DNA from 3 places in the Shinella sedimenti genome. Region 1 is predicted to be linked to each of the others. Evidence: riboswitches for the same ligand, from Rfam matches in the RefSeq annotation. Region 1 holds a riboswitch; each other region holds the start of a gene.
The links. Region 1 has a riboswitch for thiamine pyrophosphate ahead of thiC (phosphomethylpyrimidine synthase ThiC). Riboswitches for the same ligand answer to the same signal wherever they lie in the genome.
Positions count from the first base shown of each region.

Region 2: linked by a shared signal. The riboswitch ahead of thiD (bifunctional hydroxymethylpyrimidine kinase/phosphomethylpyrimidine kinase) and the one ahead of thiC (phosphomethylpyrimidine synthase ThiC) in region 1 are both predicted to bind thiamine pyrophosphate.
Region 3: linked by a shared signal. The riboswitch ahead of thiB (thiamine ABC transporter substrate binding subunit) and the one ahead of thiC (phosphomethylpyrimidine synthase ThiC) in region 1 are both predicted to bind thiamine pyrophosphate.

Region 1 covers NZ_JAKVIN010000006.1:54,788-60,833, forward strand. The annotation lists gene thiS (sulfur carrier protein ThiS) at 1-22, opposite strand, end outside; gene thiO (glycine oxidase ThiO) at 19-999, opposite strand; gene thiC (phosphomethylpyrimidine synthase ThiC) at 1,002-2,825, opposite strand; TPP riboswitch at 2,916-3,032, opposite strand; gene MKI86_RS14610 (Bax inhibitor-1/YccA family protein) at 3,167-3,883, opposite strand; gene MKI86_RS14615 (anti-sigma factor family protein) at 3,911-4,684, opposite strand; gene MKI86_RS14620 (sigma-70 family RNA polymerase sigma factor) at 4,671-5,216, opposite strand; gene MKI86_RS14625 (YqaA family protein) at 5,271-5,708, opposite strand; gene MKI86_RS14630 (hypothetical protein) at 5,849-6,046, opposite strand, start outside.
Region 2 covers NZ_JAKVIN010000003.1:160,153-166,198, forward strand. The annotation lists gene MKI86_RS08150 (GNAT family N-acetyltransferase) at 1-675, opposite strand, end outside; gene dut (dUTP diphosphatase) at 672-1,145, opposite strand; gene MKI86_RS08160 (peptide chain release factor 3) at 1,241-2,821, shown strand; TPP riboswitch at 2,873-2,967, shown strand; gene thiD (bifunctional hydroxymethylpyrimidine kinase/phosphomethylpyrimidine kinase) at 3,009-3,818, shown strand; gene MKI86_RS08170 (LysE family translocator) at 3,822-4,433, opposite strand; gene MKI86_RS08175 (AraC family transcriptional regulator) at 4,508-5,308, opposite strand; gene MKI86_RS08180 (GFA family protein) at 5,312-5,716, opposite strand; gene MKI86_RS08185 (pirin family protein) at 5,772-6,046, opposite strand, start outside.
Region 3 covers NZ_JAKVIN010000004.1:237,158-243,203, forward strand. The annotation lists gene MKI86_RS11290 (RNA-binding S4 domain-containing protein) at 1-80, shown strand, start outside; gene fdxA (ferredoxin FdxA) at 299-637, shown strand; gene MKI86_RS11300 (CarD family transcriptional regulator) at 1,007-1,576, shown strand; gene MKI86_RS11305 (RNA polymerase factor sigma-32) at 1,808-2,668, shown strand; gene MKI86_RS11310 (hypothetical protein) at 2,792-2,971, opposite strand; TPP riboswitch at 3,163-3,275, shown strand; gene thiB (thiamine ABC transporter substrate binding subunit) at 3,314-4,321, shown strand; gene thiP (thiamine/thiamine pyrophosphate ABC transporter permease) at 4,338-5,972, shown strand; gene thiQ (thiamine ABC transporter ATP-binding protein) at 5,965-6,046, shown strand, end outside.

The DNA.
Region 1 (6,046 bases):
CGCCGTTGATGATGACGGTCATGATGCCAGCCTTTCCGGTTGCGGGGCCTCCGCCAGCAGGCGCCGCGCCACCTCGCCCGCCATGGCGGGCGCCAGCAGAAAGCCGTGGCGATAGAAGCCGTTGACATGGATGGTGTCGCCGAACGCCGTGACGCGCGGCAGGTTGTCAGGGTAGGCGGGGCGGATACCGGCGCCGGTTTCCGCCACGCGCGCCTCGCCGAATGTGGGATGCAGCGCATAGGCGGCGTTCAGCAGTTCCATCATCGAGCGGGCCGTCACCGGGCCGGCATCATCCGTCTCGATCATGGTCGCGCCGACCATGAACCGGTTTTTCTCGCGCGGCACTATGTAGATCGGGTGGCGCGGATGGAGGAGACGGACGGGACGGGAGAGGTTTATCTCTTCGGTCTCGAGATAAAGCATCTCACCGCGCACGCCGCGCAGGTCCGGCAGCTGGCCGATACGGCCTGCGCCGGTGCAATCGACGATACGGTCGAAAGCGCCCTTGTCCTTGCTGTCGCCGAAGAGGAAGCGCATGCGCGCCTCCTCAAGGGCGGCGGTCAGGCCTGAAAGTGCACGACGCGGATCGAGATGCGCCTCCTCGCGGAAGAACAACGCCTTGCGGAACCGGCCGGCGAGATCCGGTTCGAGCGCGCCGATTGCCGTCTCGTCCAGCCATTCCCAGCCGGTGGTGCGCGAGGCGAAGCGGTCCAGTTCGCCCGTGTCGCGCCCGCCGGCTACGACGAGCGTGCCCCGACGCTGGACCTGTCCGGGCAGGGCGGCCTCCCACCAGTCGGCGGCCGTCCGCCCAAGCGAGAGGACCGGTTCCTCGGCGCTCTCGCGCTCGCACCACGGCGCCAGCATGCCGCCGGCAAAACCGGAGGCGCCGGTGCCGATGGCGTCGGCCTTTTCCTGCACGGTTACATCGAAGCCATGGCGGTAGAGTTGCCAGGCGACGGTGAGGCCGGCGACGCCGGCCCCCTTGACGAGGATGCGCATGGTCATTCTCCTGCGGGTGTCGTGCCAAGCGGCATGTAGAGATCGCCACCCTCGCGGAACTTTGCGGCCATCGCCTCCAGCCCCTCCTTCTGGGCTTCGGCGCGGATGTCGTGCGAGATGCGCATGGAGCAGAATTTGGGGCCACACATGGAGCAGAAATGCGCCACCTTGTGTGCTTCCTTGGGCAGCGTCTCGTCATGGAACGAACGGGCCGTTTCCGGATCGAGCGAGAGGTTGAACTGGTCCTCCCAGCGGAACTCGAAGCGGGCGCGCGACAGCGCGTCGTCGCGGATCTTTGCCGCAGGATGCCCCTTGGCGAGATCGGCGGCATGGGCAGCGATCTTGTAGGTGATGACACCCACCTTCACGTCGTTGCGGTCGGGCAGGCCAAGATGCTCCTTCGGCGTGACATAGCAGAGCATGGCCGTGCCGAACCAGCCGATCATCGCCGCACCAATACCCGACGTGATGTGGTCGTAGCCAGGCGCGATGTCGGTGGTCAGCGGGCCGAGCGTGTAGAACGGGGCCTCGCCGCAGGTCTTCAGCTGCTTGTCCATGTTCTCCTTGATCTTGTGCATCGGCACATGGCCGGGGCCTTCGATCATGACCTGGCAATCCTTGGCCCAGGCGATCTGCGTGAGTTCGCCGAGGGTTTCGAGTTCAGCGAACTGCGCCGCATCGTTGGCATCAGCAATCGAGCCGGGTCGCAAGCCGTCGCCCAGCGAGAAGGAGACGTCATAGGCGCGGCAGATGTCGCAGATTTCCTCGAAATGCTCGTAGAGGAAGCTCTCGCGATGGTGATGGAGACACCACTTGGCCATGATCGAGCCGCCGCGCGAAACGATGCCGGTGACGCGATTGACGGTGAGCGGGATGTAATGCAGCCGCACGCCGGCGTGGATGGTGAAATAATCGACGCCCTGTTCGGCCTGCTCGATCAGCGTGTCGCGGAACACGTCCCAGGTCAGGTCCTCGGCGATGCCGTTGACCTTCTCCAGTGCCTGATAGAGCGGCACAGTGCCGATCGGAACCGGCGAATTGCGAACGATCCATTCGCGGATGTTGTGGATGTTGCGACCGGTGGACAGGTCCATGACGGTATCGGCGCCCCAGCGGATCGCCCAGACCATCTTTTCGACCTCTTCAGCCATGGAGGAGGTGACGGCGGAATTACCGATATTGGCGTTGATCTTCACCAGGAAATTGCGGCCGATGATCATCGGCTCGGCTTCGGGATGGTTGATATTGGCGGGAATGATCGCCCGGCCGCTGGCGACCTCCTGGCGGACGAATTCCGGCGTGACGAAATCGGGAACATGCGCGCCGAAGCTTTCGCCGTCACGGATGAGGGCGTCCTTCGCGGCCTTGCGGCCGAGGTTTTCGCGAATCGCGATGAATTCCATTTCAGGCGTGATGATCCCGGCACGGGCATAAGCGAGCTGGGTCACAGCCTTGCCGTCCTTCGCCCTGCGCGGGCGGTTGCGAATGGGGAATTCCGGCGTCAGCCGCTCGCCGGTTGCAAAGCCGTTGTCCTCCGGGCGGATGTGGCGCCCTTCATAATCTTCGGTATCGCCGCGCGCGATGACCCAGCTTTCGCGCAGCCGCGGCAGGCCGCTTTCGATGGCGACGATGTGGTTTGGATCGGTATAGGCGCCCGAGGCGTCGTAGACGATGACGGGTGGCTCGCCCGAGGTCGGGTGAAGCGAAATCTCGCGCATCGGCACGCGGATCTCGGGATGCTGTTCACCGGCAATGTGGATTTTGCGCGAGGCAGGCAGAGCGCCGGTGGTGACGGTCGGGGTAAGCTTCTGGGCGGCAATATTCATCGTGAGGCTCCAAGTTCGGTTTGGAGACCCAGTCCTAGAGCCGGAATGATGGAAGAACGCAGAGACGGAATCCGGGTTCTCGGATGTCCTGCCACAGCGCTTGCACCGTCCCTACGCCAGTATGAACTGGATCAGGTTCAACGGGTCACTGCGCTGCGAAAGCCAGCAGTATCTCAGCCCCTTGTCGGGACCCCCCTGGTGAATGCCTTAAGCAAAGCCGCTGCCGGGCGATTTGTCAACATGCGTGATTTAGGTAAGTTTATACTTACCTGATTTGCGCCGCACAAAAAAGAAACGGCGGAGCAAAGCCCCGCCTTTCCCTTTGAAATCATTCGCGAAAACTATTCGCGTTCGCCGGTGAAATTCAGCAGCAGCTGGAAGATGTTGACGAAGTTCAGGTAGAGCGAGAGCGCACCGAATACCGCCATCTTCTGCTGGGATTCCTGGTCGATGTTCTCGGCATATTGCGACTTGATGTTCTGCGTATCCCAAGCCGTCAGGCCGACGAAGACGAGGATACCGATCACCGAAATCGCGAACTGCAGTGCGCTGGAGCCCAGGAAGATGTTGACTATCGACGCGATCACGACGCCGATCAGACCCATGATCAGGAACGAGCCGAACTTCGAAAGGTCACGCTTCGTCACATAGCCGTAAAGGCTCGTCGCGCCGAACATGGTTGCGGCGATAAAGAAGGTGCGGGCGATGCTCATGCCGGTGAAGACGAGGAACACCGAAGCGAGCGAGAGGCCCATGACGGCGCAGAACGCCCAGAAGGTCATCTGTGCCGTGCTGGCCGACATCGTCTGGATCTTGAACGAGAAGAAGAAGACGAAGGCGAGCGGCGCCAGCATCACCACCCACTTAAGCGGCGACGAGAAGATCGGCACGTAGAGCGCCGGCGTCGAGCCGACGATGAAGGCGACGAGGCCGGTGATGACCAGACCGGCGCCCATGTAGTTGTAGACGCGCAGCATATGCTGGCGCAGGCCTTCGTCGAAGAGGGCCGCGGACTGCGCCTGTGCGCCGTAGCCAAATCGCTGTTGTACGGGTTCCATCTCATATCTCCTTATGGAAACGGTTGATCAGTAGAGCGTGCGCGAAAGGTCGCGCGCGGTTTGTGTCAGGTCGTCGGCCTTGCGGCTTTCGGAGACCAGTGCATAGGCGACGTCGCCGATCTGCCAGTAGGCTGCGCGGGCATTGTCGGCGTGAAACAGCAGGACATGCTGCACGGCAAACGAACCCGGGCGTACGGCGAAGAGCGAGAGGCGCTCGTTTGCCTCCGGTTGCAGTACCAGTTCGACGCTTGGACCGTAGGCCGAGGGGAAGACCTGCGTATCGAGGACGGTCCAGCCTTTCGGCAGGTCCGGCAGGACGATGGCGGTGGCCGAGCGGATCTCCGCACGGTCGAACGTCTCCGTCTCCGGCTGCGATGCCATCGTGTCGCGCAGCAGCGTCGTTCGGTGGGCGCGCACAGCCTCCTCCACGAAGGCCGGCGGCTGCACCGAGGCGATGACCTCGGTCGCGCCGAAGGGCCCGAACACGGCATGGGCGATCCAGCCGGCCGCCACGAAGAGTGTAATCGCGGCGGCCCGGCGGAACACCGAAAGCATACGGCGGCGTGACAGCGAGCGCTCCAGCTGACGCGCGGCCTCGCGGGTCTCCTGCCGGATCACGGTGCGGTGGTCGGCGAGCGCCAGGCGCAGCTCGTCGCGCACGCGCAAATCCTTCATGATCTGCGCGGCGACGGCCGGGCGCTCGGACAGGTAGGCTTCCACCTCGATGCGCCGCCCGACGGCCAGCTGGTCGTCGACATAGGCGTTGAGATCGGCTTCGAGGATGGGGTCATTGCTGGTCATCGCCAGTGCCTCCGACAATCCTGAGATGCGTGACGGTCGCGGACGGGCCGCTTTGTTCGAATGTGCGCAAGCGCTCGCGCGCCCGGGCGACGCGTGACATCAGCGTTCCCACGGGAATGCCGAGGGCGGTCGCCGCTTCCTGGTAGGAAAGCTCCTCGATCGCGACGAGGTGCAGGGCCGCGCGCTGCTCTTCGGGAAGCGTGAAGAAGGCGTTGCGCAGCTGCGTGAGGCGCACCGAATGATCCTGATTGGCCGGTATCGCGGTCTCGGCAACTTCGGCCGCGCCATCGTGGCGGCGCTGCATCGAACGGCGCTGGCGCAAGCGGTCCACATGCGCATTGTGCAGGATCGACATCAACCAGTTGCGAACATTCGCACCGGTGCGGAACGTGCCCTGCCGTTCATACGCTTTCACCAGCGCATCGTGCACGAGATCCTCGGCGTCATCCGGATTGCGGACGAGCGAAAGTGCGTAGCGCCTGAGCGCCGCAAGCTGTCCGATCACGTTGAAGCCGGGTGTCTTTGCGTTCATGCCCCAATATACGAGAGCTGAACGGCTTCCATTCCATCGATTGCCGAAAAAAATTCAGAACCAGTGCAGAACGACTGCGGCGAGCAGGAGGTAGCGGCCGAACTTGGCGATGGAAACGACCAGCACGAAACGAAAAAACGGCTCGCGCATGATGCCGGCTGCGACCGTCAGCGGATCGCCGACCATCGGTGCCCAGCTCAGAAGCAGGCTCCACCAGCCGTATTTGCGATACCAGTTGCCGGCACGCTCGAGGCTTGCGGCGCTGACCGGAAACCAGCGCGCATGGCGGTATCGCTCGATGCCCCGGCCAAGCAGCCAGTTGACGACGGAGCCGAGCACGTTGCCCGTTCCGGCGACGATGATCAGGAGGGTGAGTGAATAGCTGCCGGCGGCGAGCAGGCCGACGAGTACCGCTTCGGATTGCGCCGGCAGAATGGTGGCGGCGATGAAGGCGGCGAGGAAAAGGCCGCCATAGGCCGCTAGCGCGCTCATCCGGACATCTCGGTCATACCGCTCTCCGTTCGCGCGCCGGAATGCGCGCCCGCCTCCGATAGACGGTGCGGTCGGCTTGGGAAAGGGTGTGAAAGGTCTTTATCGCCGTATGGGCGGCCAGCCAGCCCTTGCCTTTCCGATCAGCAGAGGGCGGAACGGTTCATCAGCATGATGTCGTTCGCCGTCAGCGTCATGCGCGACGGTTCGTCGATCTCGTTCAGGACGGCGCGAAGCGCGGTGTCGAGGCAATATTCGACGGCCTCGACCTCGAGGCCTTTTGCGGTTTCTACTGCAAAGGCGAGCATCCTCGCGAGCGCCATCAGTTCGGTGCCGCGGTC
Region 2 (6,046 bases), on a different contig from region 1:
ATCGACATCGCCGTCGTCATCCGCCTGCCACGCAACGACCGCGCCCGCTTCCTCCAGGAGGTCAAGCTTGAGGTCCGGTATCAGAGACGCGTTGAACAGGAACATTTCTTTCTGCCGGAGCGGCGCGAAGCGGTCGGAAACCGGTGCACGGCCATCGAGCAGCCGGCTGAGCAGCGTGAGGTCCGCCTCGTTGCCAACCTGAAGCCGACGGGCGGCGGATGCCTGCCCTCCCACCGGAGGTGTGCCGGCAAAGCGATGCTGCGAAAGCGGTCGGAAGCCGTGTTTCTCGTAGAGCGCGGGCGTGTCGGTCAGGAGCAAGACGGCTTCGAAGCCCTCGGCATCGCAATGATTAAGCGCTGCTTCCATGACGGCGCGGTAAAGCCCGCGGCCGCGGTGGCCCGGCCGGACCGCACCGGATTGCAGGCCGGCCGCCCGTACGAACACGCCGTCGATCACGAGCGGCATGGCGAAGGCGGTGATGTTGGCGATGCAGGTGCCATCTGCGTCGAAGAAGCCGAAGGGCGCGCTGGTCGGGTCCGGGCCGCCGAGCCGGTCCATGCCCGAAACGTCGATCTCGAATATGTCCTGGAGCAGGTCGCATAGACCCTGCCAGGCGGCGCGGTCGTCGAAGTAATGCGCGCGGAAGACGAGGCCCGCTTTGTCGGCCGCGATCACCGGACGCCGGTGGAGCCGAAGCCGCCCGCGCCACGGGCGGTTTCGCTTGCCTCTACGGCTTCGCGCACGGCGACCTGCGTCACAGGCGCGATGACCATCTGGGCGATCCGCATGCCGCGTTCGATGGTGAAGGCGTCCTCGCCCAGATTGACGAGCAGCACCTTCACCTCGCCGCGATAGTCGCTGTCGATAGTGCCGGGCGTGTTGAGGCAGGTAACACCATGCTTGAAGGCGAGCCCGGAACGCGGCCGGATCTGCGCCTCGTAGCCATGCGGGATTTCGAAGACGAAGCCGGTCGGCACGAGCGCGCGTTTTCCCGGCTCCAACGTGATCGGCGCATCGGCATCCACGGCCGCGCGCAGGTCCATGCCGGCGGCGCCCGTCGTTTCGTAGGCGGGGAGCTCGATATTCGCGCCGTTCGGCAGGCGGACGAGAGAGAGCGTGGGCTTCGTGGGGGCGTGCGCGTTCATGGCACCCATAAGCCGGTCGCAGGCGCGGGCCGTCAATTGCATCTTCGCGGCGGAGCCTGTAAAGACCGCGCCAACTCACAGGATATTGCTTGAACATGGCCGAAACCCTTGCCGAGGCGGTCTCCCGCCGCCGCACCTTCGCGATCATCGCGCACCCGGACGCCGGTAAAACCACACTCACCGAAAAGCTGCTGCTGTTCGGCGGCGCCATCCAGCTCGCGGGTGAAGTGAAGGCGAAGAAAGACCGCATCCAGACCCGGTCCGACTGGATGAAGATCGAGCGTGAGCGCGGCATCTCGGTCGTGACCTCGGTCATGACCTTCGAATATGACGGCAACGTCTTCAACATTCTCGACACGCCCGGTCACGAAGACTTCGCCGACGACACCTACCGCACGCTGACGGCGGTGGATGCGGCCGTCATGGTCATCGATGCCGCCAAGGGTATCGAGCCCCGAACGCTGAAGCTGTTCGAGGTCTGCCGCCTGCGCGACATCCCGATCATCACCTTCGTCAACAAGATGGACCGCGAAAGCCGCGATCCCTTCGAAATCCTCGACGAGGTGGAAGAAAAGCTGGCGCTCGATACGGCACCGGTGACGTGGCCGGTCGGCCGCTCCAAGACCTTCTGCGGCTCCTATCATCTGGCCGACCGCACTTTCCGCGGCTCGGACACGCAGGTCCAGCCGACGAAGATGGACGATGCTGCCGAGGTCGCCAAGCACCTGCCGGAAAACGAGCGCCAGACCTTCATCGACGAGATGGAACTGGCTCGCGAGGCATGCCGCCCGTTCGATCGCGAAGCCTTCCTCGAGGGGCATCTGACGCCGGTCTTCTTCGGCTCGGCGCTTCGGAATTTCGGTGTGCGCGACCTTATCAACGCGCTCGGCGCCTTCGCGCCGCCGCCGCGCGACCAGGTGGCGGATGTGCGCAAGGTCCACGCCGCCGAAGACAAGATGACGGCCTTCGTCTTCAAGATCCAGGCCAATATGGACCCGAACCACCGCGACCGCATTGCTTTCGCGCGCGTCTGCTCCGGCATGCTGGAGCGCGGCATGAAGGTGCGGCTCGCCCGCACCGGAAAGACGATCGGGCTTTCGGCGCCGCAGTTCTTCTTCGCCTCGCAGCGCCAGCTCGCCGATACGGCCTATGCCGGCGACGTGGTGGGCATTCCCAACCACGGGACGCTGCGCATCGGCGATACGCTGACGGAAGGTGAGGCGCTGGTGTTCGAGGGCGTGCCGAACTTCGCGCCGGAAATCCTGCGCCGCGTGCGGCTGGAAGACGCGATGAAGGCCAAGAAGCTCAAGGAAGCGCTCCAGCAGATGGCCGAAGAGGGCGTCGTGCAACTTTTCTCGCCGGAAGACGGCACGCCGGCCATCGTCGGTGTCGTCGGCGCGCTGCAACTCGACGTTCTCAAGGAGCGCCTGCAACAGGAATACGGCCTGCCGGTGTCCTTCGAAATGTCGCGTTTCTCCGTCTGCCGCTGGATTTCCTCCGAAAACGCGGCCGAACTCGACAAGTTCGTCACCCAGCGCCGCGGCGACATTGCCCGCGACCTCGATGGCGATCCGGTGTTCCTGGCGCAGGACAGTTTCTCGCTGCGCTACGAGGCGGAGCGCTATCCCGATATCAAGATGGTCGCTATCAAGGAGTACCACGTCACCAAGGCGTGACGGCGGCCTGTCACTTTCAGGGTGACAGGCGCCTCTCCATTTGCGAAAAGCGTTGCCAGACAGGGGCGTCCGCGCAGGCGGGCTGAGAAGCACCCTTTGAACCTGAACCGGATCATGCCGGCGGAGGGAGTCGCTGGCACTGCAATTGCCGTTGCCCCGCGTCCGCCTCCGTCCGCAAGGAGGCGAGATGGCAGACACAATCGCAAACATTCTCTCGATCGCAGGCTCCGACCCCTCGGGCGGCGCCGGCATCCAGGCTGACCTCAAGACCTTCGCCGCCCGCGGCACCTATGGCATGGCGGTGTTGACGGCGCTCACGGCGCAGAACACGCAGGGCGTTTCGGGCGTGCATCTCGTGCCGCCGGCCTTCGTCGCGGCACAGATCGCCGATGTCTTCGCCGATGTGCGGGTGGGCGCCGTCAAGATCGGGATGATCGCCTCGGGCGAGATCGCCGAGGCGGTGGCGAATGCGCTGTCGCCGCATCGCTCCGTTCCCATCGTGCTCGATCCCGTCATGATCGCCAAGGGTGGAGCCTCGCTTCTGGCCGGAGAAGCCGTGGAGGCCCTGACGCGCCGGCTGCTGCCGCTGTCCACCCTGCTCACGCCGAACCTGCCGGAGGCGGCCGCCCTGCTCGCCGAGGCCGAGGCGACCGACCGTGCGGCCATGGAAAACCAGGCGAAACGCCTGCTGGCGCTCGGACCGAAGGCGGTTCTGCTGAAGGGCGGGCATCTGCCGGGCAACGAGAGCCCCGACGTGCTGGCGATGCCGGGCGGGCTGCGCTGGTTCGAGGGCGTGCGCGTGCTCACGCGCAACACCCACGGCACCGGCTGCACGCTGTCGAGCGCGGTGGCGGCGGAACTGGGCAAGGGGCATTCGCTGCCCGATGCCGTGGCGGCGGCCAAGAGCTTCGTCGCCGGTGCCGTGCGCGGATCCGATGCGCTGACCGTCGGCACGGGCCATGGCCCGCTGCACCATTTCCACGCGCTCTGGGCGTGACGCTCAGCGATCCGAAAGCGCCAGCCGCAGGCCCATGAGCCCCAGGGCCGCGGCGAAGCTGCGCTGCATCCAAGTCATCACCGCCGGCCGGCTCAGCACCTGTCGGCGCAGGCTTGCCGCAAGCGCCGCATACGCGGCGAAGACGAGGAAGGTCAGCAGCATGAACACGCCGCCGAGCAAGAGCATCCGCGCCGTCAGGTGCGGCGCGCCATCGGGCACGAACTGCGGCAGGAAGGCGAGGAAGAACAGCGAGAGCTTGGGGTTGAAGACATTGGTGAAGGCGCCCTTGCGTACGATGCGCGCGGCCGTCTCGACCGGCTGTTCCGGTCCCATATCGAGCGTGCCGCTGTCCCGAATCATGCTCCAGGCGATGAAGAGCAGGTAGGCGACGCCGACGATGCGTAGGACTTCGAAGGCAAGCGCGCTGGCATGCAGGATGGCGGCGAGCCCGGCGATGCTGGCCAGCATATGCGGGATGATGCCCAGCGTGCAGCCGAGGGCCGCAAGCAGGCCGGCGTGAAAGCCGCCGCTGACCCCGCGTGCCACGGTGTAGATGACGCCGGTGCCCGGAAGCAGGATGACGATGAGCGAGGTGACGAGGAATTCCGTGGTCATTTCGGGTTTCCATGTACTTGAAGAGGCGGCAGGAAACACGGGGTGGCCCTTTCGGTCTTGAACGAAATTGCAGGTCAGGCGAGGGCGGCAAGATAGGCGCCCGGCGTGTAGCCGTAACGCCGCGTGAAGTTGCGCGTCATGTGGCTCTGGTCGGCAAAGCCCGCGCCGGCCGCGGCGTCCGCGAGCGGATTGCCGGCGGCGATGAGGCGGCGGGCGAGATCCGTCCGGCGCTGGATGAGATAGGCGTGGGGTGTCAGCCCCGTGGCGCGAGCGAAATCCCGCACCAGCCGGAAACGGCCAAGGCCGCAATCGGCGGCCAGCGCATCGAGCGTGACGGGCGAGACCGGGTCGGCATCGATCCGCTCGCGTGCGCGGGCGATGCCGGCAGCCGCGATGCCCTCGCGGCGGGGCGCCTGTTCGCGCAACACGGCCGCCAGCAGCAGGAGAAGGCGCTCATCGCGGCAGATTGCGGCAGCCTGTGTGTCGACCAGCGCTACGAGCGCGGCTGCGACAAGCCGGCCGACGCGGCTGTCGTCCAGCACGGGCGCATGAAACTCCTCGCGGGCGCGTCCTTCGAAAATGTCCTGTGCGGCGGCCGCGACGATGTCGGGCTGAATGTAGACCATTCGCCAGGCGCGGGATGCGCCGCCGAGCGGCGCGCCGTCATGCACCTCGCCGGGATTGACGGTGATCGTGTTGCCGGCCTGCGCCTCCACTCGGCCCCGCCCGCTCGCCGACGTCTGGGCGCCGCGTTCGACAAGACCGATGCCGTAGGTGTCGTGGCTGTGGCGCGCAAAGGCATGGCTGCTGTCGGCGATGACGGCTTCGACACCGCCGATGGCCGTGCGCAGAACCTGGAAACGTCCGTTTGCCACGCTCTACTCCTGCGACGCGCCGGGCAGGGCGCCGGTCTCGCCGAACCAGTCCATGGCCGAAGAACACCAGATCTGGCGCTTCGGTTTGAGGGTGGCACGCTGGTTGATGCTGCCCCAACGGATACCCCAAAAGGCGGCCGCCGCGCCCGCGCCGGAGGAAAACAGCGGCGTTCCGCATTCCGGGCAGAAATGCAGAAATCGCTCACGGCCGCTTTCGGCGATCTTGGTATAGACCTTCGGCGTCTCGCCGGTGAGGGTGAGATCCGCTCGCGGCACGCGCACGGTGACGCGGTAGGGCGAGCCGGTCAGCCGTTGGCAGTCCGTGCAGTGACAGATGAGCAGCGCATCGGGATCGATGTCAGCCTCGTAGGTCACGAAGCCGCAATGGCATTGTCCGTCGATCCGCATCTCTCGTCCTTCCGCCTCACGTCAAGACGGAAGGATAGGGGCCTGTCGCTTGCCGTCAATGCGCCGGCTTGATGAAGGTGCCGTTGCGCAACTCGCGCATGGCCTGCTGCAGCTCGGCCTGCGTGTTCATCACGATCGGACCGTGCCAGGCAACGGGCTCCTCGATCGGCTTGCCCGAGACCAGCAGGAAGCGGATGCCCTGCTCGCCGGCCTGCACCGTGACCTCGTCGCCTGTGTCGAACACGACGAGCGTGCGGTTGCCGGAGAGGTCGCGGATGTTCAGCTCCTCGCCCTGGAACTCCTTCTCCACCTTCACGCCGAAGGGCTTGG
Region 3 (6,046 bases), on a different contig from region 1:
GCGGCGCGGGCCGCCCCACCAAGCGAGAGCGCCGCGAGATCGACCGCCTGCACGATTATCCGGGCGAGGGCGACGACTGAACACATTCAGGCCTGAGGCCGCGCTTTAGAATTCTATACCTCGCAAGACGCCAATCGCGCATGTATTACGCTTGCAAAGCGCCCGTAAAGCCTTTACCTCAGCCACCGGACAGCCTGCTTCTCGCATCTTCTGCTGTCTGCCAGCCGATTGCGTGACAGGCTTTGCGGCGATGGACGGTTCCGCCGTTCGCCTGCTAGTGATTTTTCTGGAGTTCATCATGACGTATGTCGTGACCGACAACTGCATCCGCTGCAAATATACGGACTGTGTCGAAGTCTGCCCTGTCGACTGCTTCTACGAAGGCGAGAATTTCCTGGTCATCCACCCGGACGAGTGCATCGATTGCGGCGTCTGCGAGCCGGAATGTCCCGCCGAGGCGATCAAGCCCGATACGGAGCCGGGCCTCGACAAGTGGTTGAAGATCAACACGGAATTCGCGTCGATCTGGCCCAACATCACCGTCAAGCGCGATGCGATGCCCGAGGCCAAGGAAATGGACGGCGTGGAAGGCAAGTACGAGCAGTACTTCTCGCCGAATCCGGGCCAGGGCGACTGACCGGTCGCACCGCGGCCGCCGAAGCTGGGGAAAAAAGCTTGTCCTCGCCAAAAGGCGATAGGGCAGGCTTGATGACCCATGCGAAGCAAATTATTGATTTCGGCACTTTTTTGTGGTAGGGTCCTGATACTGATCCACATCGCGGCATTTTGCGTGCCCGAACACCACCACGAAAGCAAACGATCCCTCACCGTCGCTCACCTCCCATAGGCAACCTCGGTTGCTCGCATGTGATCGCGTTGCAGTGGACCTCTTTGCGCATGGCGGACGGACCAGAGTGGTGACACCGCAGGGTGCCCCCCGTCTTTCCCGGGTCCCCGGACCCACCCCGGCCTCATCGGGGAGTGTAACAGGGAGTATTTGAACAGAATGACGACCCAGCAGAAGAAATCTTCCACGCGCCAGGGCTTCAAGACCGGCGAGTCGATCGTCTATCCCGCCCACGGTGTCGGCCAGATCGTGGCCATCGAGGAGCAGGAAGTCGCCGGCATGAAGCTCGAGCTTTTTGTCATCGATTTCGAAAAGGACAAGATGCGTCTCAAGGTGCCGGTTGCCAAGGCCGTATCCATCGGCATGCGCAAACTGTCGGAGACCGATTTCGTCGAACGCGCGCTGAAGGTTGTCCAGGGCAAGGCCCGCGTGAAGCGCACCATGTGGTCGCGCCGCGCGCAGGAATACGATGCCAAGATCAATTCCGGCGACCTGATCTCCATTGCCGAAGTGGTCCGTGACCTCTATCGCGCCGAGAACCAGCCGGAGCAGTCCTATTCCGAGCGCCAGCTTTACGAAGCCGCTCTCGACCGCATGGCCCGCGAAATCGCCGCCGTCAACAAGATGTCGGAAACCGAAGCCGTTCGCCTCGTGGAGACGAACCTCGCCAAGGGTCCGAAGCGCGGCAAGGCCATCGAGGAAGATGACAGCCAGGACGAGGCCGCCTGATCTAGGGCGCTCCCTCACGATTTAAAGCCCGGCTGGTGACAGCCGGGTTTTTTTATGGAACTTTTTTGCAGCATGCCCGTTTGACTGGCCGAGGATGACCGAAGGGCGTTGTGCCGCGGCATTGTCCCGGCCATGCCGGGCAATCCATTGGCCTCTCCGGAATGTCTTCTCTATGGGCGAACGGGCGGCGCGTGCCTCCCCGGAGCCGTTTCGGTTCACGTGGAGAGACTGATGGCTACGACGACTGCAGAGCGCCGCATGATCAAGATTGCCATGTCCGCGCCCTACCTTGAGAGGGACGAGGAACAGGCTCTTGCCCAGGCCTGGAAGAACAATCAAGATCAGGAAGCCCGTAACCGCATCGCCATGGCCCATATGCGCCTTGTCGTTTCGATGGCGGGCAAGTTCCGCAATTTCGGCCTTCCGCTCAGCGATCTCGTGCAGGAAGGCTATATCGGTCTCCTGGAGGCCGCCGCCCGCTTCGAGCCGGAACGGCAGGTTCGCTTCTCCACCTATGCCAGCTGGTGGATCCGCGCCTCGGTTCAGGATTACGTGCTTCGCAACTGGTCCATCGTGCGTGGCGGCACCAGCTCGGCGCAGAAGGCGCTGTTCTTCAACCTGCGCCGCCTGCGCGCCCGGCTCGCCCGCGGCGATACCCGCCTGACCGCCGAGGCTATGCATCAGGAAATCGCCGCCGCCATCGGTGTCAGCACCGCCGACGTGCGCACCATGGATGCGCGCCTGTCCTCGTCGGACATTTCCCTTCAGGCGCCGATCTCGCCCAATGAGGGCGAGGGCGCCAGCCGCATCGATCTCCTCGCCAGCGAGGCCCCCCTGCCGGATGAGCAGGCCGAAGGCTCCATCGATGGCGAACGCCGTCACCACTGGCTCCATTCTGCGCTTGGCGAACTCAACGAACGTGAGATGAAGATCATCCGCGCCCGCCGCCTCGCCGAAAATGGCGCGACGCTTGAGGAACTCGGCGTCCTGCTCGGCATCTCGAAGGAACGCGTCCGCCAGATCGAGAACCGGGCGCTGGAAAAGCTGAAAGCCGTGCTGGTCAGCAAGACCACGGATTTCGCTTACGCCTGAGCGGCGGACGCTGCGGGTCTTTCTCGGCCCTCGAGCTCGACCCAAAGGCCCACACGCCCCCCAATGCAAAGGACCCGAATGCAGGGACATCCGGGTCTTTCGGGAGGTCGCAGGCGATATGGTTCAGTTGCAGACCTTGATCTTCCGGATCACGACATCCCCGTAATAGTCGTACGACTTCACCTTCTTGATGAAGCATTGCGGTTGCTCATAGCCGTAGCTGTCGTAGCAGGCATACGAGGGCGCTGCGACGGAAACGGCGGCGACGAGGGCAATAGTGGCGGAAACGATGGTCTTGCGCATGGGTCTCTCCTGATCTCTGGCCTGATCTCGATTGCGACGAGCTGTTCTCGTCCGGTGATGAGAAGATCGCACCGTGCGGCATTGTCCGCTGTTTCCTACGGAACAGGCCGATTTTCCGCCCATTCCTGCCCATCAGGGCCTGCTGCCCCATCGGCCTCTTGCGCGCCGTCGCAGGCCGGATTATGCCTTGTTCTGCTCTAACGGGGTGCCCGCAGGTTTCGGTCTGCTGGCTGAGAGGCGGTACCGCCAACCCGAAGAACCTGATCCGGCTCGTACCGGCGGAGGGATTAGACGGCTCAATCCAGCGCCCTATTCCCGTTTGTGACAAACAAGGAGGCGCGGATGCGCACGCTATTTTCCACTCTGGCTGCGGCGCTTGCCGTGTGCATTGCCGCTCCTGCCATCGCGCAGGAAAAGACGCTCACCGTCTACACCTATGAGAGCTTCATCGCCGAATGGGGCCCGGGCCCCAAGGTCAAGGAAGAGTTCGAGAAGACCTGCGGCTGCAAGGTCGAATGGGTCGGCGTTGCAGACGGTGTGGAACTCCTGACCCGCCTCAAGCTGGAGGGCGAGGGCACCAAGGCCGACATCGTGCTCGGTCTCGACACCAATCTCATCGCCGAGGCGAAGGCCACGGGCCTGTTCGAGGCGCACGGCCTCTCGCCCAAGGACCTGACGGTGCCCGGCGGCTTCTCCGACGATACGTTCCTGCCCTATGACTACGGCCATTTCGCCGTCGTCTATGACAGCGAGACCCTGAAGAACCCGCCGACCAGCCTCAAGGAACTGGTCGAGGGCGATCCCGCGGAGAAGATCGTCATCGAGGATCCGCGCACCTCCACGCCGGGCCTCGGCCTGCTGCTCTGGGTGAAGTCGGTCTATGGCGACAAGGCGCCCGAGGCCTGGGAAAAGCTCAAGCGCCGTGTGCTCACGGTCACGCCCGGCTGGTCGGAAGCCTATGGCCTGTTCACCAAGGGCGAGGCGCCGATGGTGCTGTCCTACACGACCTCGCCCGCCTATCACGTCATCGCGGAGAAGAGCGAGCGCTACAAGGCGGCCGCCTTCTCTGAGGGCCATTACATCCAGATCGAGGTTGCCGGTCTCACCCGCACCGCTGGCGACAAGGATCTCGCCCGCCAGTTCCTCACCTACATGACCGGCCCGGATTTCCAGTCGATCATTCCCGAAACCAACTGGATGATGCCGGCCGCCAAAACCCGCGATCCGCTGCCCGCCGCCTTCGATGCGCTGGTCAAGCCGGAAAAGACCTTCCTGATGTCGCCGGAAGAAGTTGCGGCCAACCGCAAGGCCTGGATCGACGAGTGGCTCGCCGTGATGAGCGCCAAGTAGCCGGATAAGCATCGTGATCTTCGCCCGCGCCGAAAGACGCACGCTCGATATCGCCGGCGCGCTCGCGCTTGGCGGCGTGCTGGCGTTCGTCGGCGCGGCGACCGCCGTGCTGCTCGCCCATGCTGGTCCAGGGGCCGGGTCCGGCGCGGACGCGCCGCTGTTCGATGCCTATATCCTGCGGGTGGCGCGCTTCACCTTTCTTCAGGCCACGCTTTCCACGCTCCTGTCGGTGGCGCTGGCCATTCCCGTTGCGCGTGCCCTGGCGCGCCAGCGCGCCTTTTTCGGCCGTGTCTGGATCCTGCGGCTGTCGGCCGTGCCGCTCGGCCTGCCAGCGCTGGTTGCGGCCCTCGGGGTTATCGAGATCTGGGGGCGGCAGGGCGTCGTCAACGATCTCCTGCGGCTTGCCGGCCTGCAGAACCCGGTCAGCGTCTACGGACTGACGGGCATCCTCATTGCCCATGTGTTCTTCAACCTGCCGCTTGCCGTGCGTTTCCTCGTTGCCGCGCTCGACCGCATCCCGCCGGAATACTGGCTGAGTTCGGCCAATCTCGGCATGGGCGGCGGGGCGGTGTTCCGGCTCATCGAATGGCCGGTCATCCGGCGCGTGCTGCCGGGCATTGCCGGCCTCGTCTTCATGCTGTGCGCCACGAGCTTCACGCTTGTTCTCACGCTCGGCGGCGGGCCGGCGGCCACCACCATCGAGGTGGCGATCTACCAGGCGCTGCGTTTCGATTTCGATCCCGCCCGCGCCGTCCTGCTCGCCTTCCTGCAGATCGCGGTCACGGCGCTGCTGCTCTTTGTCCTCTCGCTGTTCGGCCGGCCGCAGGATGAGGGCGTCACGGCGGGCCGTGCCATCCGCCGCTTCGATGGCCACCGCCGTCGCCTCACGGACGGGTTCGTCATCTTCGCCTTCACCCTCTTCACCGCCGCCCCGCTGCTGGCGACGCTCGTCTCGGGCCTCGCCGCCGATTTCGGCCGGCTGGCGCTCGATCCGATGCTGCACCGGGCACTCTTCACCAGCCTCGCCATCTCGCTTGCTTCCGCCAGCCTCAGCCTCGCCATCGCGTTGCCTGTCGTGCTGGTGCCGCAACTTGCCGAAAGCGGCGCGTCGGGGCCGGCGCGGCTGATAATGGCGGTCGGGCTGCCGGCAGTCGGCTCGCTCATCCTGCTCGTGCCGCCGGTCGTCGTGGCGACGGGCTGGTTCCTGATGCTGCGGCTCTTCGGCGAAACCGGCCGCTTCGCCCCGGCCATCGTCACCGTCATCAATGCGCTGATGGCGCTGCCCTTCGTGGTGCGCGTGCTGGAGCCTGCCTACCGCACGCATCTTGCGCGCACCGCACGCCTGGCGCTCAGCCTCGGCATCACCGGTCGCCGCCGCCTCATGACGATCGACTGGCCGGCGCTGAAGAAACCGTTCCTCACCGCCTTCGCCTTTGCCATGGCGCTGTCGCTCGGCGATCTCGGCGCCGTCGCCATCTTCGGCGCCGAGGGTTTCGTCACGCTGCCCTGGCTGCTCTACTCACGCATGGCAAGTTACCGCACGGCCGATGCGGCCGGCATCGCGCTCATCCTCGGCGTGCTTTGCCTGCTCCTGACGCTGCCCTCGACCGCCCCCGAGCGCGTCCCCGAAAGGCCCGGCTCCGATGCCTGATACCGCCATCGTCCTTTCCCATGTCACCGTGCGCTTTGCCGAAAAGACGCTCGCCTTCGACTGCGCCATAAAAG